3 regions of the Bradyrhizobium sp. USDA 3256 genome follow, and region 2 is predicted to be linked to each of the others. Evidence: predicted binding sites of a transcription regulator. Region 2 holds the regulator's gene; each other region holds the start of a gene.
The links. Region 2 encodes PhoB, which activates phosphate uptake and scavenging genes when phosphate is short. Its sites were predicted from a motif close to TGTCATNNANCTGTCAT; they were not measured.
Positions count from the first base shown of each region.

Region 1 (7,869 bases), 7.2 Mb from region 2:
ATCATCCTTGGTCTCCCTTGCGCGCCACCGTTTCAAAGATGCTGCCTTGCAGAGCGGCAAGGCCTCGCAGAGCGACAAGGCCTCGCATGCGCAACATGAGATATGTGCTGCGGCCATGGAACGGGGCTGTTCATGCATAACAAAATCAGTGCATGCTGATGCATGATCATTTCGGAAGATAATCAGACCGGTTCGGACCGGCGTGGCTGACTGACGGGGAAACTGATGGCGTTGATGGAAGTTGGACTGGACGACAAGTACCGGTTGGATACGAAACGAATCTTCCTCTCCGGTACCCAGGCGCTGGTCCGATTGCCCATGTTGCAGCGCGAACGTGACCGCGCGAACGGGCTGAACACCGCCGGTTTCATCTCCGGTTACCGCGGCTCGCCGCTCGGCATGTACGACCACGCGCTGTGGCGGGCGAAATCCTTCCTCAGGGAACATGACATCGCCTTCGTCCCCGGCCTCAACGAGGATCTGGCGGCGACCGCGGTGTGGGGCAGCCAGCAGGTCGGCATGTTCCCCGGCGCCAAGGTCGATGGCGTGTTCGGCATCTGGTACGGCAAGGGCCCCGGCGTCGACCGCTCGCTCGATGCGCTCAAGCACGCCAATTCCGCCGGCACCTCGCCGAACGGCGGCGTGATCGCGCTGGCCGGCGACGACCATGGCTGCCAGTCCTCCACCCTGGCGCATCAGAGCGAGCAGGTGTTTGCCTCGGCGCTGATGCCGGTGGTCAATCCGGCGACGCTGCAGGATTATCTCGACCTCGGCATCCTCGGCTTCGCGCTGTCGCGCTATTCCGGCTGCTGGGTCGGCTTCAAGGCGATCTCGGAGACGGTGGAAAGCTCGGCCTCGATCGTCAGCGATCCCGATCGCATCAAGATCATCATCCCCGACGATTTCGAGATGCCGCCGGACGGGCTCTCGATCCGCTGGCCGGATCCGCCGCTCGAGGCCGAGCGCAGGCTGCACGGGCCCAAGATGGAGGCGGTCGCGGCCTTCGCCCGCATCAACCGCTTCGATCGCATCGTGCTGGATTCGAAGCCGGCGCGGCTCGGCATCATGGCGACCGGCAAGGCCTATCTCGATCTGCGCCAGGCGCTCGCCGATCTCGGCATCACCGATGCCGATGCGCAGGCGCTCGGGCTGCGCATCTACAAGGTGGCGCTGACCTGGCCGCTCGAAGCGCGCGGCGCGCGCGCCTTCGCCGAGGGCCTGCAGGATGTGCTGGTCGTCGAGGAGAAGCGCGGCTTCATCGAGGACCAGCTGGTCCGCATCCTCTACAACATGGACGCGTCGAAGCGGCCTTCGGTGGTCGGCAAGCGCGACGAGAGCGGGGCGCCTCTGCTGCCGAGCGAGGGCGAGCTGACGCCGACCATGGTCGCCGCCGCCGTGGTGGCGCGGCTGCGCAAGCTCGGTCACCGCAGCCCGCTGCTGGAGCAGCGTTTGGCAAAACTCGAGGCGTTCGATCGCCCCGCCGAGGGCACGGGCACCGCGAAGCTGCAGCGCACGCCGTATTTCTGCTCCGGCTGCCCGCACAACTCGTCGACCAAGATTCCCGAGGGCAGCCGCGCCATGGCAGGGATCGGCTGCCACGGCATGGCGCTGTCGGTGCCGAACCGCAACACCCAGACCATCTCGCATATGGGCGCGGAGGGCGTGAGCTGGATCGGGCAGGCGCCGTTCACCAGCGAACAGCATGTGTTCCAGAATCTCGGCGACGGCACCTACACCCATTCCGGCTTGCTGGCGCTGCGCGCTGCGGCCGCGGCCGGCGTCAACATCACCTACAAGATCCTCTACAACGATGCGGTGGCGATGACCGGCGGGCAGCCGGCCGAAGGCGGCTTCACGGTGTCGCAGATCGCGCATCAGGTCGCGGCTGAAGGCACCAGGAAGCTTGCGATCGTCTCCGACGATCCGGACAAATATCCCGCCAATTATTTCCCGTCCGGCGCCACCATCCACCATCGCCGCGAGCTCGATGCCGTGCAGCGCACCCTGCGCGAGGTCGAGGGCCTCACCGTCCTGATCTACGACCAGACCTGCGCCGCCGAGAAGCGCCGCCGCCGCAAGCGCGGGCTGTTCCCCGATCCCGCCAAGCGCGTCTTCATCAACGAGCGCGTCTGCGAGGGTTGCGGCGACTGCTCGGTGGCGTCGAACTGCGTCTCGGTGCAGCCGCTGGAGACCGAGCTCGGCCGCAAGCGCCGCATCGATCAGTCGAACTGCAACAAGGATTTCTCCTGCATCGAGGGTTTTTGCCCGAGCTTCGTGATGGTGCAGGATCCCAAGCTGCGCAAGGCCGACCGCACCGCGGCCGATCCCAAGGCGTTGTTCGCCGATTTGCCGACGCCGCCTGCGGCCGCGTTGAGCAATCCCTACAACATCCTGATCACCGGCATCGGCGGCACCGGCGTCATTACCATCGGCGCGCTGCTCGGTATGGCTGCGCATGTCGAGGGGCTCGCCTGCTCGACGCTCGACTTCACCGGCCTGTCGCAGAAGAACGGCGCGGTCATGAGCCATGTCCGGCTCGCGCCCGCCTCCGACATGCTGACCACGGTTCGCATCGCGCCGGGCAACGCCAACCTGATCCTCGGCTGCGACCTGGTCGTCGCCACCAGCGTGCCGGCCCTGAGCCGCGCCGAGCGCGGCGTTACCCGCGCCGTGGTCAACGCCGATCTCTTGCCGACCGCGAGCTTCGTGATCGATCCCGATATCGACTTCGAAGCCAGCTCGATGCGCGATGCGCTGAACGGCGCCGTGACGCCAGGCGATCTCGACATCCTCGATGCCACCGGGCTTGCCACGGCGCTGATGGGCGACAGCATCGCCACCAACGCCTTCATGCTCGGCTTCGCGTTTCAGCGCGGCGCGATCCCGCTGTCGCTGGAAGCGATTCTGAAGGCGATCGAGCTCAACGGCGCCGCCATCGAGATGAACAAGACTGCGTTCTCATGGGGCCGGCTCGCCGCGCACGATTTGCAACGCGTGGTCAGCGCCGCGCGCTTCAAGAGCGCCGGTGCCGCGCCGGCCAAGAAGACGCTCGATGAGGAGATCGCGTTCCGCGCCAAATTCCTCACCGACTATCAGGATGCGGCCTATGCCAAGCGCTATCTCGACGATGTCGCTCGCGTCCGCACCGCCGAGGCGGCGGCCGCGCCGGGCTCGCAGGACCTGACCGAAGCCTTCGCAAAGGGCCTGTTCAAGCTGATGGCCTACAAGGACGAATACGAGGTCGCGCGGCTCTATTCCGACGGCGAGTTCAGCAAGGCCTTGAGGGAGCAGTTCGAAGGCAATTCCGGCTTGAAGGTCTTGCTGGCGCCGCCGCTGCTGGCCCAGCGTGATCCCGTCACCGGGCGGCTGCAGAAGCGCGAATTCGGTCCGTGGATTTTCACCGCGTTCGGCATGCTCGCAAAGCTGAAGGGCCTGCGCGGCACCGCCTTTGACATCTTCGGCTATACCGCCGAGCGCAAGATGGAGCGCGCATTGCCGGTCGAGTATTCGGCGATGATCCTGCGTCACCTCGACAGCAAGAAGCCGCTCGACTTGCCGCGCCTCGTGGCGCTAGCGAAGGCCGCGGACCTCGTGCGTGGTTATGGCCACATCAAGGAGGGCAACGTCGCCCGCTATCGCACCGAATGCGCGCGGCTGGAGTGCGCGATCAACCAGCCGCTGGCGCAGGCGGCTGAATAGGGGCCGGGGAACTTTCCACGGCCGCCCTGGTGACCGGTAACTCTGCCCGCAACCAGCGGCTGGATTCGCGCGGCCGAGCCCCTACATGATGGCTGTCTGTTCGAGTGATTTCAGGAGGCCGTTTGATGGTCCTGAAAAACGCTTTTGTTGCAATCGTTTGCACCGCGTGCCTGACTTGGGGTGGCGTGGCGTTGGCCGACGAGTACGGCCCCAGCGAATTCTTCAGCCTCGATCTCTCCAAGGCGGTGCTGTCGCCGAAGCGGCTTGGCCCGCCGACACAGTTCGAGCCCGTTCCGGTCGAGGCGAAGACCGACCATGGCCCCGATCAGCAGGCAAATGTCGAGCCGCAGGTCGAGGAGCCGAAAGTCGCGCCGAAGAAAGCCGTGCGGACCACCAGGGTGACCGCACCGCACGAGAAGAAGCGCGCGGAAGTGCGCGTGCCCGCCCGCGCCAAGCTCGCGCGCCGCCACTCGAACCCGCTCGATGCGGAGGCCCGCGACACACGGATCCAGACCTGGCCGTGCCGCACCGGCGGCATTTGCAACTGGCATCGGTGAGGCGGCGCTCTCGCGCAGATCCACGTGCGCATCCACAAGAATGTTAAACCCGTCATCCTTCGAGGCTCGCTCCGCTCGCGCTTCAGGATGACGGGTTTAGATCGAATGCTCGGCGTGCTGCGTTCCAATCGACGTAACCGAGTCATCCCGCCGTCGCAAAACCGTCGGCAGAGAGTCAAGAAACCGTAAGGCCGGAGTCAAGGAGCGCAGGCAAAACCTTCGTTGCGATTCGACGAAGGTTATTCGATGCCGACAGCGATCTCCGCGGGGCGGCGAGGCCTCACCCGGCGCCAGCTTCTGGTGCGCTCGGCGTCGACCGCCGCGCTGGCGGGATTCGGCGCGCTGGCCAAACCATATCTGAGCCGCGCCGCGGATCGGCCGGCGATCGCGGGCATCCAGTCCGGCGACGTCGCAAGCGATTCCGCTGTCATCTGGGCCCGCGCCGATCGTGCCGCGCGGATGCACGTCGAATGCGCCGCGGTCGAAAGCTTCGCCAGCATCCTGCGCGCCGCGTCCGCCGATGCGCTGCCCGAGCGCGACTTCACCGCCAAGCTGCTGCTCGACGGCCTGCCGCCGGGCCAGGACCTGTTCTATCGCGTGCGCTTCGAGGACCGCGACGGCACATCAGGCGAAAGCCGGGTCGGCCATTTCAGAACCGCGCCGGCCGACCGGCGTCCCGTCTCGTTCGTCTGGTCCGGCGACGTCGTCGGGCAGGGCTGGGGCATCGACCCCGCGCGCGGGGGCCTGCGCAGCTACCGCACCATGCTGAACGAGCGCCCGGACTTCTTCATCCATTCCGGCGATCACATCTACGCCGATTGCACGGTGCCGTCGGAGCAGAAACTCCCCAACGGTGAGATCTGGCGCAACATCGTCACCGAGGAGAAATCCGCCGTCGCGCAAAGCCTCGATCAGTTTCGCGGCAACTACAAATACAACTGGCTCGACGACAATTTTCGCACCTTCCACGCCGAGGTGCCGATGTTCGCGCAGTGGGACGACCACGAGGTGGCCGACGACTGGTCGCCGCTCGGCACCACCGATGCGACCGGCTATGAGGCTGACGGCAGCTCGCGCCTGGTGGCGCGGGCACGCCGCGCCTTCCACGAATTCATGCCGATGCGGCTGATGCCGGAGCGCGATGGCCGCGTCTACCGCAAGATTCCCTATGGGCCGCTGCTCGACGTCTTCATCATCGACATGCGCTCCTACCGCGATTCCAGCTGGAACCAGCAGGGCGATCCGGACCAGGCCCGCATCCTCGGCCAGAGCCAGCTTGCCTGGCTGAAGCGGGAACTGGTGGCGTCGGATGCTGTCTGGAAGGTGATCGCCGCGGATCTGCCGATCGGTCTCGTCAGCCTCGATGCGGTCGCGCTCGGCGACGGTCCGCCCGCGCGGCGCGAGCACGAGATCGCCGATCTGTTGTCCTTCATGAAGCGCGCCGGGGTCCGCAACACGGTGTGGCTCACCGCCGACATGCACTACACCGCCGCGCATCATTATGATCCGAACCGCGCGGTGTTCCAGGAGTTCGAGCCGTTCTGGGAGTTCGTCTCCGGTCCGCTGCATGCCGGCACCTGGTCGCCGGGTGAGCTCGACAACACCTTTGGCCCGAAGGCGATGTACCAGAAGGGCTGCTCGACCGAGCAGGGCGACAATCTCGCGCCGTGCTTCGGGCTGCAATTCTTCGGCCGCGTCGACATCGACGGCAAGACCGGCGTGATGACGGTGACGCTGAAGGACGTCGACAACCACGACCTCTGGTCGGTCGATATCGAGCCGCGGCCGGACGCGCGGCCCGGCCAGATCATGGCGCAGCACATCTAGCGCCCTCTCTGATCCCGTCGCGACATCTTGATTGCCGGCGTCTTGCCCGAGGGGCCGGTTTGCGGGCAGACTGCGTGTCGGCAGTCCTGCCAATTTCATTCCCACGAAACGATTTGCTGGCGTGACGTCGTCGATGGCATCGGCGTCCCACGCGTCAGGAGCCATCCATGGAAAATCTGCAGACACAGGGCATCAGCCTGCCGCAGCTCGGGCTCGGCACCTTCCGCATGCAGGGCGATACCTGCCGCGCGGCGGTAGAGAGCGCGCTTGGGCTCGGCTATCGGCATATCGACACCGCCGAGATGTACGGCAATGAAGAGGCGATCGGGGCGGCGATCGCTGCCTCGAATGTCGCGCGCAAGGACCTGCACGTGACCACCAAGGTCTGGCACGAGAACCTGGCGCCGGATGCGATCCGAACAGCGTTCGACGCCAGCCTGAAGAAGCTGCGGCTCGATCACGTCGATCTCTATCTGGTGCACTGGCCGTCGCGGAGCATGAAGCTGCCTGCCGTCTTCGAGACGCTAATGAAGCTGAAGGAGGAAGGCCGCACCCGCGCGATCGGCGTCGCCAATTTCACCACCGCGTTGCTCAAGACCGTGGTCGAGGACATCAAGGCGCCGATCGCCTGCAACCAGATCGAATATCACGCGATGCTGGACCAGACGCCGGTGCGCAAATATCTCGCCGCGAAATCGATCCCACTGGTGGCCTATTGTCCGCTCGCCCAGGGCCGCTTCGCCACCAACGAGACGCTGGCGAAAATCGGCAGCAAGCATGATGCGACCGCAGCACAGGTGGCGCTGAAATGGCTGCTCGATCAGGATGGCGTGGCGGCCATTCCGAAAGCCTCGCGCGCCGAAAGCCAAAAGGCCAACCTCGACGCACTGAAGGTCAAGCTCGACGACGAGGACCGCGAGGCGATTGCGGCGCTGCGCAAGGACATGCGCTGCGTCAATCCGGGGTTTGCGCCGGCGTGGGATTGAGGCCGCTGGCCCTGAGGAAGCAGAAAAGAAAAAATGGCTCCGTGAGGAGCCATTTTCCGTTGTGTCGGTCTTTAGTAGTGATGACGCTTGATGATCACCGTCCGGTCATGGCCGTGATGCCAGCCATGATGCCAACCGCGATGCCAACCACGGTCATGGCGCATTTCGGCGCGTGCGCCCCAGCCGCGGTCCCAGTGATGATGATCGCCATGTCTGATCACGACCGTTTCGGCGCTCGCGATCGACGGAACGGCCACCGCAAGCGCACCAACCGCCGCGAGAACAAAGCCAATCTTTTTCATCTCATCCTCCTCAAATAAGCGAAGAGAAAACCGTACGGAGATTGAAACGTTCCTCAGGAACCAGAGGAGTTTTCTGAACGCTTGTTCAGCAACTGCCTCGAACGCTGCTGCCGTCGCGTGTTGGTACGCACAACCGATGAGCGAGCGCACGGGCTGCTTTCCCGGCCTTGCCTAACCGCTGCGTCCGACGCATCATCGCGCCATAAAAATCAATGTTCGGGGGGACGTTGCCGTGAGCGAATTTTCACGCCGGGATTTTTTGAAAGTGACGGGATCGGCCGCTGCCGCAGCCATCGCGAGGCCAGCCGCTGCGGCGATGGGGCCGGACGACAAGTTCGACCTCGTGATCAAGAACGGCGATGTCATCGATCCCAGCCAGTCGCTGCGCGGCAAGCGCGACATCGGCATCCGCTGGGGCATCGTTGAGGCGATCGAAGACGAAATCCCGGCCGCTCGCGCCGCCAGGACTATCGACGCCTCGGGCAAGCTCGTGATGCC
Region 1 covers NZ_JBSSAE010000002.1:1,392,157-1,400,025, forward strand. Annotated here, with positions in the region: gene ACVWY5_RS08310 (hypothetical protein) at 1-5, opposite strand, end outside; gene ACVWY5_RS08315 (indolepyruvate ferredoxin oxidoreductase family protein) at 226-3,699, shown strand; gene ACVWY5_RS08320 (hypothetical protein) at 3,825-4,256, shown strand; gene ACVWY5_RS08325 (alkaline phosphatase D family protein) at 4,503-6,083, shown strand; gene ACVWY5_RS08330 (aldo/keto reductase) at 6,251-7,069, shown strand; gene ACVWY5_RS08335 (hypothetical protein) at 7,141-7,371, opposite strand; gene ACVWY5_RS08340 (amidohydrolase family protein) at 7,604-7,869, shown strand, end outside.
Region 1: ACVWY5_RS08325 (alkaline phosphatase D family protein) is a predicted target of PhoB. The motif match lies at 4,397-4,413, and genes of this name have one in related genera.

Region 2 (7,869 bases):
CAAGCTGACCTACACCGGGCTGGTCAACAAGGCCGGCAAGACCGTGCAGCCGACCATGGCTGCCTTCCAGGCTGCCGCCTCGAATGCCGACTGGGCCAAGGCTCCCGGCTACTACGTGATCCTCACCGACCAGCCGGGCGAGGCCTCCTGGCCGATCACCGCGGCGACCTTCATCCTGATGCACAAGGACTCGACCGACAAGGCGGCCTCGCAGGAAGCGCTCAAGTTCTTCAAATACGCCTTCGAGAAGGGTGACAAGGCGGCCGAAGAGCTCGACTACATCCCGATGCCGGACTCGGTCGTCAAGCTGATCGAGAAGACCTGGTCGTCGGACATCAAGAGCTAAGTCCGACGCTGCGACAGGACCTGTGCCGACTCGATCGCGGCACAGGTCGAGCGACCAAGACCCGGTCTCCATCACCGCGGCAACAAGCGCGGGATCGAGGCCGGGGTTCGCGCCTCAAGGGGCGTGGCTGGAACGACGACGCCCGGCCAAATGCGTCAATGAAGATCGCTTCGGGGCGTAGCGGTTTGCGTGGCTTTTGCATACTAAAGAGGGGATTGGCGTGGCAGACATGGCTGTTCAGAGCGATGTGATGGAAGCCGCGGGACCTTACGATCGCGCCAAGGCCCTCAGCGCCTTTAAGCTCGGTGACCTCACCTTCTATTGGATCACCCGCATCTCGGCGATTTCGGTTCTGTTGATCCTCGGCGGCATCATCCTGTCGCTGATCGTCGGCGCCTGGCCGGCGATGAAGGAATACGGCTTCGCCTTCCTCTGGACGCAGCGCTGGGCACCCTCGGCCGATCCGCCGGTGCTCGGCGCGCTCGGCCCGATCTACGGCACGCTGATCACCTCGGTCATCGCGATGCTGATCGCCATTCCGGTCGGCATCGGCATCGCCGTGTTCCTCACCGAGCTCTGCCCGCAAGTGCTGCGCCGCCCGATCGGCATCGCGATCGAGCTGCTCGCCGGCATTCCCTCGATCATCTACGGCATGTGGGGCTTCTTCGTGCTCGGCCCGTTCCTGGCCAACACGTTCCAGCCTTTCATGATCCGGATCTTCGAGGGCGTCCCGGTGCTGGGCGCGGTGTTCGCCGGCCCGCCGTCCTATCTCAGCCTGTTCAACGCCGCGCTGATCCTTGCGATCATGGTGCTGCCCTTCATCACCGCGATCTCGGTCGACGTGTTCAAGACCGTGCCGCCGGTGCTGAAGGAGGCCGCCTACGGCATGGGCTGCACAACCTGGGAGGTCGTCCGCAGCGTCGTGATCCCCTACACCCGCGTCGGCGTGATCGGCGGCATCATGCTGGCGCTCGGCCGCGCCCTCGGCGAGACCATGGCGGTGACCTTCATCATAGGCAACTCGTTCCGCATCTCGTCGTCGATCTTCGCGCCTGGCACCACGATCTCGGCGGCGATCGCCAGCGAATTCGCCGAGAGCGACGGCCTGCACCAGTCCGGCCTGATCCTGCTCGGCTTGCTGCTGTTTGTGCTGACCTTCTTCGTGCTCGCCGGCGCGCGGCTGATGCTGATGCGGCTTGAAAAGAAGGCGGGGAAGTAACGCCATGAACCCGATCTACAAATCCCGCCGCCGCAGCGACATCGTCATCCGCGCACTCTGCGTCGGCGCCGCGCTGTTCGGCGTCACCTGGCTGGCGCTGATTCTGATCACGCTGCTCTATAACGGCCTTGCCGGCCTCAGCGTGCAGCTGTTCACCCAGAACACGCCGCCGCCCGGCTCGACCGAAGGCGGCCTGCTCAACGCCATCGTCGGCTCGGTCATCATGACCGTGATCGGCGTCGGCATCGGCGCGCCGCTTGGCCTGTTCGCCGGCACCTACCTCGCCGAATACGGCAAGCACGACAAGCTGACCTCGGTGATCCGCTTCATCAACGACATCCTGCTCAGCGCGCCCTCGATCATCATCGGCCTGTTCATCTATGGTGCGGTGGTGGTGCCGATGCGCGGCTTCTCGGCGATCGCAGGCAGCCTCGCGCTCGCGGTGATCGTGATCCCGGTCGTGCTGCGCACCACCGAGGACATGCTGCTCTTGGTGCCCAATCCGCTGCGCGAGGCCGCCTCCGCGCTCGGCCTGCCGCGTTCGCTGGTGATCAAGCGGATCGCTTATCGTGCTGCGCGATCGGGTCTGATCACCGGCGTGCTGCTGGCGACCGCCCGCGTCGCTGGCGAGACCGCGCCGCTGCTGTTCACCGCGCTGTCGAACCAGTTCTTCAGCCTGGATCTGACCAAGACGATGGCCAACCTGCCGGTAACCATCAACAACTTCGTGCAGAGCCCCTACGCCTACTGGAAAGAGCTGGCGTGGAGCGGTGCGCTGCTCATCACATTCACCGTGCTCGCGTTGAATATCGGCGCGCGTATCCTTGGTGCCGAAAGGGCCGCAAAATGACCGAGCTTTCCGTCTCCACGACTGCCGCAGGCCACGTTCCCCAGGTTCCGCTGCCGGAAGCGCCGCCGAAGGTCACGGTGCGAAACCTCAACTTCTATTACGGCGAGCACCACGCGCTGAAGAACATCAACCTTACGCTCGGCACCAACCGCGTCACGGCGTTCATCGGCCCGTCCGGCTGCGGCAAGTCGACCCTGCTGCGCATCTTCAACCGGATGTACGACCTGTATCCGGGCCAGCGCGCGGTCGGCCAGCTGATGCTGGACCAGACCAACATTCTCGACCCCAAGCTCGATCTTAATTTGTTACGCGCGCGGGTCGGCATGGTGTTCCAGAAGCCGACGCCGTTCCCGATGACGATCTACGAGAACATCGCCTTCGGCATCCGCCTCTACGAGAAGATTTCGAAGTCCGAGATGGACGACCGGGTCGAGAAGGCGCTGCGCGGCGGCGCGCTGTGGAACGAGGTCAAGGACAAGCTGAACGCCTCCGGCCTGTCGCTCTCCGGCGGCCAGCAGCAGCGGCTGTGCATCGCGCGCACCGTGGCGGTGCGTCCCGAGGTGATCCTGTTCGACGAGCCGTGCTCGGCGCTCGACCCGATCTCGACCGCCAAGGTCGAGGAACTGATCCAGGAGCTCTCCGAGGACTACACGATCGCGATCGTCACCCACAACATGCAGCAGGCGGCGCGCGTCTCCGACAAGACCGCCTTCATGTATCTCGGCGAGCTGATCGAGTTCGACGACACCAACAAGATCTTCACCTCACCGAGCGATCGGCGCACCCAGGACTACATCACCGGCCGGTTCGGTTGACCGGCGCATGATCCGGAAAAGTGGCAACCGGTTTTCCGATCAGGTCATGCTAAAATTCAGGACACGAAACCATGATCCCCGGGACCATGGTTGAGGGAGACAAGCGATGGCTTCTGAACATACCGCCAAGGCATTCGACAGCGACCTGCAGGAGTTGACCCGCCTGGTCGCCGAGATGGGCGGCCTGGTCGAACGGATGATTACCGAGTCGGTCGACGCGCTGATCCGTCGCGACGTCGCGCTCGGCAAGCGCGTGGTCGCCGCCGACATCGAGATCGACAATCTGCAGCGCAACATCGAAGAGCGCGCGGTGCTGACGATCGCGCGCCGCCAGCCGATGGCGATCGACCTGCGTGAGATCGTCAGCGCGATGCGCGTCGCCACCGACCTCGAGCGGATCGGCGACCTCGCCAAGAACATGGGCAAGCGCGTCGCGGCGCTGGAGAGCGATTTCCAGCCGCTGAAGCTGATCCGCGGCCTCGAGCACATGACCGACCTCGTGCTGTCGCAGGTCAAGTCGGTGCTCGACGCCTATGCCGCGCACGACCTGCCGGCGGCGATGAACGTCTGGAAGGGCGACGAGGAGGTCGATGCGATCTGCACCTCGCTGTTCCGCGAACTGCTCACCTACATGATGGAAGATCCGCGCAACATCTCGTTCTGCATCCATCTGATGTTCTGCGCCAAGAACATCGAGCGGATCGGCGATCACGCCACCAATATCGCCGAGACCGTATTCTACATGATCGAGGGCCAGCAGATCACCGACAAGCGCCCGAAGGGCGACATGACCACTTTTGCCACCACGGTGCCGGGCAGCTGAGGCTTGATCGGCAAGCGCGGAACCGGATTGTCCTTCGACAACTCGTTTCCGCGGGGACTATGCTCAAGGAAGTAAGCGTTTCGGTTTGCGTCTGGGCAACGGATCACCACAGAGAAAGAACTTAAACCGATGAGCGCACGCATTCTGGTAGTCGAAGACGAGGAAGCGCTGACGACGCTGTTGCGCTACAATCTCGATGCGGAAGGCTACGATGTCGAGACGGTCGGGCGCGGCGACGATGCCGACACCCGCCTGAAGGAGCGCGTTCCCGACCTCGTGGTGCTGGACTGGATGCTGCCGGGCCTGTCCGGCATCGAGCTGTGCCGCCGCCTGCGGGCGCGGCCCGAGACCAAGCAACTTCCGATCATCATGCTGACCGCGCGCGGCGAGGAAAGCGAGCGCGTACGCGGGCTTGCCACCGGCGCCGACGATTACATCGTCAAGCCGTTCTCGGTGCCGGAGCTGCTGGCGCGGGTGAAGGGCCTCTTGCGCCGCGCCAGCCCGGAGCGGCTTGCGACCGTGTTGACCTACGGCGACATCGAGCTCGACCGCGAGAAGCGCCGCGTGGCGCGCTCGGGCCGTCCGATCGATCTCGGGCCGACCGAGTATCGCCTGCTCGAATTCTTTCTCGAGCATCCCGGCCGCGTCTTCAGCCGCGAGCAACTGCTCGACAGCGTCTGGGGCCGCGACATCTACATCGATGAGCGCACCGTCGACGTGCATATCGGCCGTCTGCGTAAGCTCCTCAATCCCGGCCGCGAGCAGGACCCGATCCGCACCGTGCGCGGCGCCGGCTACGCGCTCGATGACCGCTTTGCCAAGGCCGAGCCGCAGCCGTAACGGCCAAGCGGCATTCATAAACCGCAACACGGCGAAAGCCGGGATCAATAGCCACCAATGGGCGTTGTTAGAAAGCCGTCTGGCCGCTTGCCGATTGCGCCGGCCGCGGCGTATGGGTCCCGGCATGCACCGGGACGACGCTGGTGATATAGCCGGGCTGCGTCACACAAAAAAATCCCCGCTTTCGCGGGGATTTGTTTTTGAGGTCTTCCGACGTTTTCCCGAGTGCTCACTTGATCTGCGGTTTCGCCGACGGCCGGCGGCGATCGGCGGCGGGCTGGTAGGCGACGCGCGAGTGATGCGCGCAATAGGGCAGGCCGGCGAGCGCCTTGCCGCCGCAGAAGAAGAATTCCGGGCTCGAGGGATCGCCGACCGGCCAATGACAGGTGGCCTCGTTCAGCTCGAGCAGCGAGAGCCGCTGGCTCATTGGCACCACATTGTCGTAGGAGATCGGATCGGGCTCCATTTCGACCTCGAAGGCGTGCGCCAGCGCGGTGTTGCCGCGCGAGACCGGTCGCGCCACCCGCATCATGTGCTGGGCGGGGCGAGCCTTGCGCTGCCGCGGCGCGGCCGTGGAGGGCGCCTTGGCGCGGCCGGAGAGGCCGAGCCGATGCACTTTGCCGATCACGGCGTTTCGCGTCACATTGCCAAGTTCCGCCGCGATCTGGCTGGCCGACAGGCCGGACTCCCAGAGCTTCTTCAGCTGCTCGACGCGATCGTCGGACCAGGTCAATACAGTCATCGCATTCTTCCCTTCGCGTAGCGCCGGCCAATCGTTGGAGCGGCGCTGCGAGCCAATCTGGACAAATATCCCTGCGGCCAGAATCCCTTAGCCCTCGCCGGGCACGGTGTTGCGCCCGAACGTTTACGCGAGACACGAAGGCTACTTAGAGGGTCCAGTACCGCCGCACGAGATGTCGTACCCGACAGGCCAAACGCTACAATATGGCGTGACTCAGGCGCAAGAGTCCGCGGCCGTGCGTCCACATGTTCCCACACAGTTAAGCATTTCGATGAGGCTTTTCCACCGCACCGGAATGCTCCGGATTGCGCTCGTTTCGCATTGCAGGAAGGCCACTTCGTGGCGATTGACACTTACTGACCGCAGCATAGAATGCCCGCCACGTGCCGCCCGCAAAGGCGGCCGTTTTGTTTTCCGAAGCTGGCCGTTGCTGCGCTGGCGTCAAGGCGCGCGGCAATTGTCGGCTTCAAACCGTCAGTGATCGCCATGACCAACGCTGCCACGTCGCATCTGCTCCCCGTCTTCGCCAGGGTCGATCTCGGCTTCGAGCGCGGTGAGGGCGCCTGGCTGATCGCAACCAACGGCGACCGCTATCTCGATTTCACCTCGGGCGTCGCGGTCAACGCGCTCGGGCATGCGCATCCGCATCTGGTCAAGGCGCTGCAGGAGCAGGCGACCAAACTCTGGCACATGTCGAACCTGTTCAAGAGCCCGGACGGCGAGGCGCTTGCCGCGCGGCTGTGCGAGCAGAGCTTTGCCGACTTCGTGTTCTTCTGCAATTCCGGCGCGGAAGCGATGGAGGGCGTGATCAAGCTGGTCCGCCACTATCACTTCTCCAAGGGCCACGGCGAGCGCTACCGCATCATCACCTTCGAGGGCGCCTTCCACGGCCGCACGCTGGGCACGCTGGCGGCGACCGGCTCGGCGAAATATCTCGAGGGCTTCGGGCCGCCGATGGACGGCTTCGACCAGGTGCCGCATGGCGACATCGAGGCGGTGAAGAAGGCGATCGGTCCGCACACCGCCGGCATCCTGATCGAGCCGGTGCAGGGCGAGGGCGGCGTGCGCTCGGCGCCGCAGGCGTTCTTCAAGGCGCTGCGCGCGCTCTGCGACGAGCACGGCCTGCTGCTTGCCTTCGACGAGGTGCAGACCGGCATGGGCCGCACCGGCGAGCTGTTCGCCTACAAGCGCACGGGCGTCACGCCGGATGTGATGTCGCTGGCCAAGGCGCTCGGCGGCGGTTTCCCGATCGGCGCAGTGCTGGCGACCGCGCAGGCTGCGGCCGGCATGGCGCCCGGCTCGCACGGCTCGACCTTCGGCGGCAATCCGCTCGCGGTCGCCGCCGCCAATGCCGTGCTCGACGTCATGCTGAAACCCGGCTTCTTCGAGCATGTGCAGAAGATGTCGCTGCTGCTCAAGCAGAAGCTCGCTTCCGTCGTCGACCGCTATCCCGGTGTGCTGTCGGAGGTGCGCGGCGAGGGGCTGTTGATCGGCGTCAAGGCCGTGGTGCCGTCGGGCGACCTGATCGCCGCGCTGCGCAGCGAGAAGCTGCTCACCGTCGGCGCCGGCGACAATGTGGTGCGGTTCCTGGCGCCGCTGATCGTGACCGAGGCCGAGATCGATACGTCGATCACCGCGCTTGAGCGCGCCTGCGCGACATTATCGGCGGCGCAGCCGAAGAAGGCGGCTGGATGATGAGCAAGCCGGTCCGCCACTTCCTTGATATCAACGAGCTGCCGCTCGGCGAGCTGCGCAACATGCTGTCCGCCGGAGCCGCCATGAAGGCGAAGCTGAAGGCGCATGAGAAGGGCAGGAAGCCGCTCGAAGGCAAGACGCTGGCGATGATCTTCGAGCGCCCGTCGACCCGCACAAGGGTGTCGTTCGACGTCGGCATGCGCCAGCTCGGCGGTGAATCCATCATGCTGACCGGCGCCGAGATGCAGCTCGGCCGCGGCGAGACCATCGCGGACACCGCGCGCGTGCTGTCGCGCTATGTCGATGCGATCATGATCCGCATCCTCAACCATGACGCGCTGCTCGAGCTCGCGGCGCACGCCACCGTGCCCGTCATCAACGGCCTGACCCGGCGTTCGCATCCCTGCCAGGTGATGGCCGACCTCATGACCTATGAGGAAAACCGCGGCTCGATCGAGGGCAAGACCGTGGCCTGGACCGGCGACGATAACAACGTGCTGGCCTCCTGGGCGCATGCCGCCGAACGATTCAAGTTCCAG
Region 2 covers NZ_JBSSAE010000002.1:8,610,141-8,618,009, forward strand. Annotated here, with positions in the region: gene pstS (phosphate ABC transporter substrate-binding protein PstS) at 1-346, shown strand, start outside; gene pstC (phosphate ABC transporter permease subunit PstC) at 576-1,565, shown strand; gene pstA (phosphate ABC transporter permease PstA) at 1,570-2,415, shown strand; gene pstB (phosphate ABC transporter ATP-binding protein PstB) at 2,412-3,230, shown strand; gene phoU (phosphate signaling complex protein PhoU) at 3,337-4,053, shown strand; gene phoB (phosphate regulon transcriptional regulator PhoB) at 4,183-4,893, shown strand; gene ACVWY5_RS42465 (GcrA family cell cycle regulator) at 5,123-5,635, opposite strand; gene ACVWY5_RS42470 (aspartate aminotransferase family protein) at 6,122-7,330, shown strand; gene argF (ornithine carbamoyltransferase) at 7,330-7,869, shown strand, end outside.

Region 3 (7,869 bases), 7.2 Mb from region 2:
CCATGGGACTGAGCTACGCCGCCGCAACCGTCTTGCGCGGCGCGAGCGAATGAACGAGGCAGCTCGCGTCGGCCAGATGCACCAGCCGTCCGGCCGAGATCACGGCGACAATGCGCGGCCGCAGCGGCACCTTGTCGTCGACGACGACGATGTCGGCACGGCGGCCCGCGGCGAGCACGCCGCGGTCGGCGAGCCCGGCCGCGCGGGCCGGCGCCGACGAGATCAGGTCCCAGGCTCTGGCGAGCGGCAGGATGCCGTCGGCGGCGAGGCGGAACGCCGCGAGCAGCTGCGCCGGATAGTAGTAGTCCGACGCCAGCACCGAGCAGAGGCCCTGTGCGATCATGTCGGATGCCTTGGTCCAGCCGGTGTGGCTGCCGCCGCGCACCACATTGGGCGCACCGAACACGATGAAGTCGCCCGCCGCCGCAGCGTCGCGCGCGGTCTCCTCGTTGACGGGGAATTCGGCGATCGTGGCGCCCAGCGCGCGAAACTCCTGGCGCATCGCCGGGCTGTTGTCGTCGTGCGACAGCATGCGGATATCGGCCGCGCGCGCAGCGGCGGCCAGTCGCGCGATCGAGGCAGGCACCTCGGGACGGCGCGCCACGATCCGGTCCAGCATGTCGTTGACGGCCTCGACGGAGAGCCCGGTGCGCTCGGCCAGCTGGTTGCGCTTCTTCGGCTTGACGTTGCTGTGGTCGTTGAAGGCGAACAGGTCTATGCGGCCCTCACTGAGCCATTGAATGATCTCGGCCTCGGCCTCGAGATTGTGGGTCTCGTGGCGCAGATGGAAGCGGGTGTCGGCGGCGAGCTGCGGCCGCAGCGCCTCGATCGCATCGAGCAGCTTGCGCGCATTCTCCGCGCTGCGCAGGCCGGGCTCCCACGACCACGTCGTGCCATGGAACACGGTGGTGATGCCGTTGGCGATCGCCTGCCGGTCGCTGTCGATCAGCGCCACGTCGGTCGGGAAGTCGACGCCGGGGCGCGGCATCATCTGCCGCTCGAACGCATCGCCGTGCAGGTCGATCATGCCGGGCAGCACGAGGAGGCCGCTGGCATCGATGTGCAGCGCGGCGCGACCCTGCTCGGCGTCGAGCGCGCCGATGTCGCGGCCTGCGGTCCGCAGCGAGGTCTCGACCAAGGCGCCGTCAACCAGCGTGCGCCCGCCCTCGATGAAAATGTCCGTCACGATGCGGCGCTCCGTTGTTTGGCTTGTGATTGGGATACGGCCTCGGCCTCATGCTTGTCGAGGAATTCCTCGACCGCGAGCTTGCGAAAGTCAGGCAGGACACGCCGAAGTGTTTCGTGATCCCAGTCCCACCATGCGAGCGCAGCGAGGCGGTCGGCGATCGTCTCGGAGAAGCGCCGCTTCACCGGCCGCGCCGGATTACCGGCGACGATGGTGTAGTCGGGAACGTCCTTGGTCACGATGGCGCCGGCGGCGACGACAGCGCCGGTTCCGACGTTCCGGCCCGGTAACAGGATCGCACCGTGCCCGATCCAGACGTCATGGCCGATATGCACGTGATGCGCACGTCGCCAGTTGAAGAAGTCGGTGTCGTCGCTCTCCCCGGGGAAATACGCGCTGGCGCGGTAGGTGAAATGCGCCTGAGTCGCGCGATGCATCGGGTGGTCGCCGGGATTGATGCGGGTCATCGCGGCGATCGAGCAGAACTTGCCGATCGAAGTGTAGGTGATCTGGCTGTCGTTCACGACGTAAGAATAGTCATCCATGCTGACTTCAAGCAGGATCGTGCGCGCGCCGACCTCGGTATACTTGCCGAGCTTGCTCTCGCGCACCGACGCTGTCGGGTCGACGGTCGGCACAACCGAGAGTGTTTTTCCGGCCATCGGGGCCTCCGCAAATCTTAAAGAATCTTGGGCTTCCGGGGATGCGTGCTCGTCATCGGGACGCTTGATGACAACATCATGACGTCGGGATGACGGCAAGGGAGCGACAAGGGAGGGGTGTGGACGATCGCCGCACCGCAGCGCTGTCGTCACATAACTGTAAAACGCCGGGGATAGCGATGGCCCAACGAGGCGCGGTTGGAGCATTACATGCTGGTGGTGGAAGGTTTGACGTGCCGTTTCGGCACGAAAGCCGCAGTCGACAACGCGTCCTTTTCGATCGCGCCGGGCAGCTTTGTCGGCGTGATCGGCCGCTCCGGTGCCGGCAAGTCGACGCTGCTGCGGATGATCAACCGTCTCGCCGATCCGACCTCCGGCCGTATCCTGTTCGAAGGTACCGACGTCACCGCGTTGCGCGGCAAGGAACTGCGGCGGTGGCGCGCGCGCTCGGCGATGATCTTCCAGCAGTTCAATCTGGTCGGCCGCCTTGACGTGCTGACCAACGTGCTGATGGGCCGGCTGGCCCAGATTCCGTCATGGCGGTCGCTGGCGCAGGTCTGGCCGGAGCAGGACAGGGCGCTGGCGCTGTCGGCGCTCGAGCAATTCGACATCGCCCAGCTGGCGGCGCAGCGCGCCGACCAGCTCTCCGGCGGCCAGCAGCAGCGCGTCGCGATCGCCCGCGCGCTGGTGCAGGAGCCCGACATCATTCTCGCCGACGAGCCGATCGCCTCGCTCGATCCGCGCAACACCAAGATCGTGATGGACGCGCTGCTGCGCATCAACAAGCATTTCGGCATCACTGTGCTTTGCAATCTGCACTCGCTCGACCTGGCGCGGACCTATTGCGACCGCCTGGTCGGCATGGCCGCGGGTCGCGTGGTGTTCGATGGCGCCCCCGCGGCGCTCACCGACCATATCGCCCGCGAGCTCTATGACCTCGAGGCCAATGACGTCATCGGCGCAGCACCGCTGCCCGCGCCCGACGGTGCAACTGCGCCGGCACTCGGCACCGCAGCCGCGGCCTGAGCGTCGCGCATTTTTCAATCTGGGAGGCCGGGCATTTTGCCCGGCCAACAGGTGCAACTACAACAAAAGAGGGGTAGTCATGTTCACTCGTCGCATCATTCTGGCTGGCGCCGCCGCGCTGGCATTTGCCGGTTCGGCCTCCGCGCAGGACTGGAAAGCAAAATACCCGGAGCTCACCTTCGCGGTGGTGCCGGCCGAGAACGCCTCCGGGGTCACCGAGCGCTGGACGCCGTTCGTGGCGTATCTGTCGAAGGAGCTCGGCGTGAAGGTCACGCTGCGCATTGCCAACGACTACGCGGCCGTCATCGAAGGCCAGCGCGCCGGCAACATCCAGATCGCCAGCTACGGCTCGGCCTCGTTCTCTCGCGCGCGCCTGACCGGCGTCAAGACCGACGCGTTCGCCAACGATATGAACGCCGACGGTTCGACCGGCTATTACTCGGTGTTCTTCGTCAAGGCGTCGAGCCCGTACAAGACGGTCGAGGACCTGAAAGGCAAGAATCTCGGCCTGGTCGATCCGAACTCGACGTCCGGCAACAACGTGCCGCGCTTCGAACTCAACAAGATGGGCATCGCGAACGCCGAAGGCTATTTCGGCAAGGTCGTGTTCACCGGCAGCCACGAGAACGCCGTCCTGGCGCTGTCGCAGGGAACCGTTGATGTGGCCGCCAACCAGTGGACCAACGAGGACGATTCCACGCTCGCCCAGATGCTGACCAAGGGCATGCTGAAGAATGCCGACGGCTCGGCGATGAAGAAGGATGATTTCCGCATCATCCACAAGTCGGCGCTGATCATCAACGGCCCCTATGCGTACAACACCGATCTTCCGGAGGACCTGAAGGCCGCGATCGCAAAGGCCTTCTTCGACGCCCCGACCAAGGACAAAGCCGCCTTCGACCGTCTGTCCGACGGTCAGAAGAAGGGCTTCCATCCCGCCACCACCAAGGATTGGGACGGCACCATCGAGCTGATCAAGTTCGTCGACGGTTTGCGCAAGAAGGCGAGCTGATCGCACGCCTGACGTCACGAGGGCCGGGCGTATAGCCCGGCCCTTTCCACTCAACTTCGAACCGGACTGGCACGCGTCGATGGCGACCGCCGTATCCATTCTTCCAGCGCAGCAACTGGCGACATTGGAGGACGCCTACCGCAAGTCCGTCGCACGCAAGCGGTTGAAGGCCGCGCTGGCAACGGCGGCATTCTGTGCGGTGCTGGTGATCGCGGCGTTCGGCGCCGAAGTGAACCTGCGCACGCTGTTCACCTATTTCGGCAATTTCGTCAGCTATTTCGATCGCATCCTGACGCTGGATTCCGGCGCGCGGGTCTGGACCGATCCCGCCGAATGGTTCTGGGGTTGGCATAAGTGGCTGAAGATGCTCGGCGAGACGATCCTGATCAGCTATGTCGGCACGCTGACGGGTGCCGTGCTTGCCTTCGCGCTCAATTTCTTCGCGGCCCAGAATACGTCGCCGGGCCCGTGGGCACGTTTCACGATCCGCCGCCTGCTGGAATTCGCCCGCACCGTCCCTGGCATCGTGTTCGCGTTGATCTTCGTGATCGCGTTCGGCCTCGGGCCGATGGCCGGCGTGCTGGCGATCGCGATCCACACCACCGGGGCGCTCGGCAAGCTGTTTGCCGAGATCGTCGAGAATGCCGACATGAAGCCGGTCGAGGGCATCCGCTCCACCGGCGCGAGCTGGCTGTCCTGCATGCGCTTTGCCGTGCTGCCGCAGGTCTCCGCCGGCTATGCCAGCTATGCGCTGCTGCGCTTCGAGATCAACGTCCGCGAGGCGTCGGTGATGGGCTTCGTCGGCGCCGGCGGCATCGGCCAGGAGCTGGTGGTCGCGATCCGCAAGTTCTACTATTCCGACGTCAGCGCCATCCTCATCACCATCATCGTCACGGTCTTCATCATCGACATTTCGACCGGCTGGCTGCGCGGCCGGCTGTTCGGCAAGGAGACCCGTCGATGAGCCAGATGCCGAGGCCGGACACCACGGAACTGCGCGCGAAGTACCCCGGCGTCTTCGAACGTCCCGCATCGGCACGGCTGGCGATGCCAGCCATGATCGCGGCGGCGCTCGCGATCTTCGTGTTCGGCCTGGTCGATCTCGACTTCTCGCCGTCCAGGCTGATCGCGGGCCTCGGCCAGCTCGGCTGGATCACCATGCTGATGCTTCCGCCGAATCCGGGCTCGTCGTTTCCGCTCTACATGCAGGCGCTCGGCGAGACGCTGTCGATCGCGGTGCTCGGCACCACGCTTGCCGCGGTTTTGGCGCTGCCGGTCAGCCTGCTGGCGGCGCGCAACATCATCCCCTCGAACCTGATCCGCTTTCCGGTGCGCCGCTTCCTGGACTCGATCCGCGGCGTCGATACGCTGATCTGGGCGCTGGTCTGGATCAACGTCGTCGGTCTCGGCCCGTTCGCCGGCGTGCTCGCGATCATGGTGTCCGACTTCGGCGCGTTCGGAAAGCTGTTCTCGGAGGCGATCGAGGCGGCTGATCGCAAGCAGGTCGAGGGCATTCGCGCCTCCGGCGGCAACGCCCTGCACGAAATCCGCTTCGGCCTGCTGCCGCAGGTGCTGCCCGTGATCGCCGGGCAGGTGCTCTACTTCATCGAGTCGAATACCCGTTCGGCGACCATCATCGGCATCGTCGGCGCCGGCGGCATCGGCTTGCAGCTCGCCGAGCAGATCCGCGTGCTGGAATGGCAGAAGGTGTCGTTCCTGATCCTGATGATCCTGATCGCAGTTGCCGCGATCGACTTCATCTCGAGCAAGCTGCGCTTTGCGATCATCGGGCAGCGTGCGGTGGTGTAGCTTCTTCTTCGCCTCTCCCCGCGTGCGGGGAGAGGCCGGAATTTTCGCGTGGCGCAAACTCCGGGTGAGGGGGACTCTCCGGGGACTCACAGCTTCCGGATTCGCGGAGACAGCCCCTCACCCCCACCCTCTCCCCGCCAGAGCGGGGCGAGGGAGAAGTGCTCATCGTCAACCGTTCTCGACCAGAAATTCCACGCGCTCGGCGGCGAAGCGCGAACGCTTGGTCACCAGCGGCTGGTCCAGCATGTCGACGTCGGTTGCGTCGACCACCAGCACCGGCCGGCCCAGCGGCAGGTCGAGCCGCGCGGCGTCGGTCGCATCGACGATCGCTGCGGTGATCCGGGTCGAGGCGCGGTGGTAGTCCTTGACGCCGTAATGCCCGAGCAGCTTCGTCATCGAGCGGACGTTGGCGAATACGCTGCCGGCATCAGGAAACCGCTCGGCCGACAGCCAGGTGGTGGAAACGCAGATCGGCGTCCGGTCGGCGAGCCGCACCGCTTCGATCCGGATCAGCGGCGCACCGATCTTCAGCCCGAGCTCGCGTGCGATCTCGCGATTGGCGGTGTCGCTGCTCGCATCGATCAGCTGGCCGCGCGGCTCGTGGCCGCCGGCGCCGACAATCTCGGAAAACCGCGTGCGTGAGCGCAAGGGATAGGCGAGGCGCTGGGCTTCGACATAGGTGCCGCTGCCGCGCTCGGCGCGCACCAGGCCGCGCTCGGCCAATGCGGCGAGCGCCCGCCGCACGGTGTGCCGGTTGACCCGGTACGTCTCGGCGATCTCCATCTCGCCGGGCAGCTTTTCGCCGGCGGCAAAGCGGCCGTCAGCGATGCCGCGCTCGATGCCGTCGGCGACCTGCCGCCACAAGGCGACGCCGGAACTTTCCTGCATGCTCATGGCGCGGTGATACCAGAAATCTTTGGTTTGTCACGAAACAGTCATGGCGCTCCGCTATCAAGTTGTCTAGTATCATAGACAACTTGATGCAAGCAAGGTTGCCCAAAGGTTTGCCCATGAGTTCGATCGGACCAAACAGCAAACAAGCCCAGCGCAAGGCCGCGATGACCGTGCTGGCGCACGCCGCCGCTGCGGACATCGCCGGCAGGCTGGCGGCGATCGCAGTGCCCGCGCATGAGAACCTGCGTGAGCCGGAAAACGGCCTTGTGATGCTGCGCGGGCGGATCGGCGGCGACGGTGCGCCGTTCAATCTCGGCGAGGCGACGGTGTCGCGCGCGGCGGTGCGGCTTGCGACTGGCGAGGTCGGCTTCGGCTACACGCTCGGCCGCGACGCGCGGAAGGCGCAGATGATCGCGCTGTGCGACGCCATGGTGCAGTCGGCGGAGTTGTCCGGCGAGGTGGAGGCCAAGGTGATTGGGCCGCTGCGCGTCGCCATGAACGCCGAACGCGGCCGCAAGGCAGCGGAAACCGCGGCGACGCGGGTCGATTTCTACACGATGGTGCGCGGTGAGGGATGATGCAATGACGACGATTGCCGAAATGCCCGCGGGCTTTGCCGACAAGGTGCTGTCGGCACAGTCGACCTTCCGTTCCGTGATGGATGCGATGGCGCGCCCGGGCAGCGTGCAGCGCGTCGCCGCTGATGTCGGAACGCCGGCCGGCATGATGCGCGGCTCGGCCGCGATCGCGCTGACGCTGTTCGATCACGATACGCCGATCTGGCTCGACGCGGCGATGTCGGCGACGCCGGACGTCGCCCGCTGGCTGAAGTTTCACGCCAGCGCGCCGGTGATCACCGATTCCTCGATCGCGAGCTTCGCGCTGATCGGCGATGCCGCGAACCTGCCGGCGCTCGATCGCTTTGCGTTCGGCAGCAGCGAGTATCCTGACCGCTCGACCACGCTGATCCTGCAGGTCGACAGCCTGTCGCAGGGGCCGGCCTTCGAGCTGAAAGGACCCGGCATCGACGGCAGCGCCGTGCTGCAGGCGATGCTCAAGCCGCGCGACCTGTTCCAGCGGCTTGCGATCAACGAAGCCTTGTTCCCGCGCGGCATCGATGTCGTGTTGGTCCATGACGATGCCATTGTGGCGATCCCGCGCACCACGCGGCTGATCGCAAGCGGAGTGTAAGCGATGTATGTAGCCGTCAAGGGAGGCGAGCGCGCCATCGAGAATGCCCATCGGCTGCTCGCGCATGAGCGGCGCGGCGACCGCGACGT
Region 3 covers NZ_JBSSAE010000002.1:1,368,364-1,376,232, forward strand. Annotated here, with positions in the region: gene ACVWY5_RS08190 (DUF1045 domain-containing protein) at 1-4, opposite strand, end outside; gene ACVWY5_RS08195 (alpha-D-ribose 1-methylphosphonate 5-triphosphate diphosphatase) at 14-1,186, opposite strand; gene ACVWY5_RS08200 (LbetaH domain-containing protein) at 1,183-1,848, opposite strand; gene phnC (phosphonate ABC transporter ATP-binding protein) at 2,059-2,874, shown strand; gene phnD (phosphonate ABC transporter substrate-binding protein) at 2,954-3,886, shown strand; gene phnE (phosphonate ABC transporter, permease protein PhnE) at 3,966-4,850, shown strand; gene phnE (phosphonate ABC transporter, permease protein PhnE) at 4,847-5,695, shown strand; gene phnF (phosphonate metabolism transcriptional regulator PhnF) at 5,864-6,589, opposite strand; gene phnG (phosphonate C-P lyase system protein PhnG) at 6,706-7,167, shown strand; gene phnH (phosphonate C-P lyase system protein PhnH) at 7,172-7,780, shown strand; gene ACVWY5_RS08240 (carbon-phosphorus lyase complex subunit PhnI) at 7,784-7,869, shown strand, end outside.
Region 3: phnC (phosphonate ABC transporter ATP-binding protein) is a predicted target of PhoB. The motif match lies at 1,916-1,932, and genes of this name have one in related genera.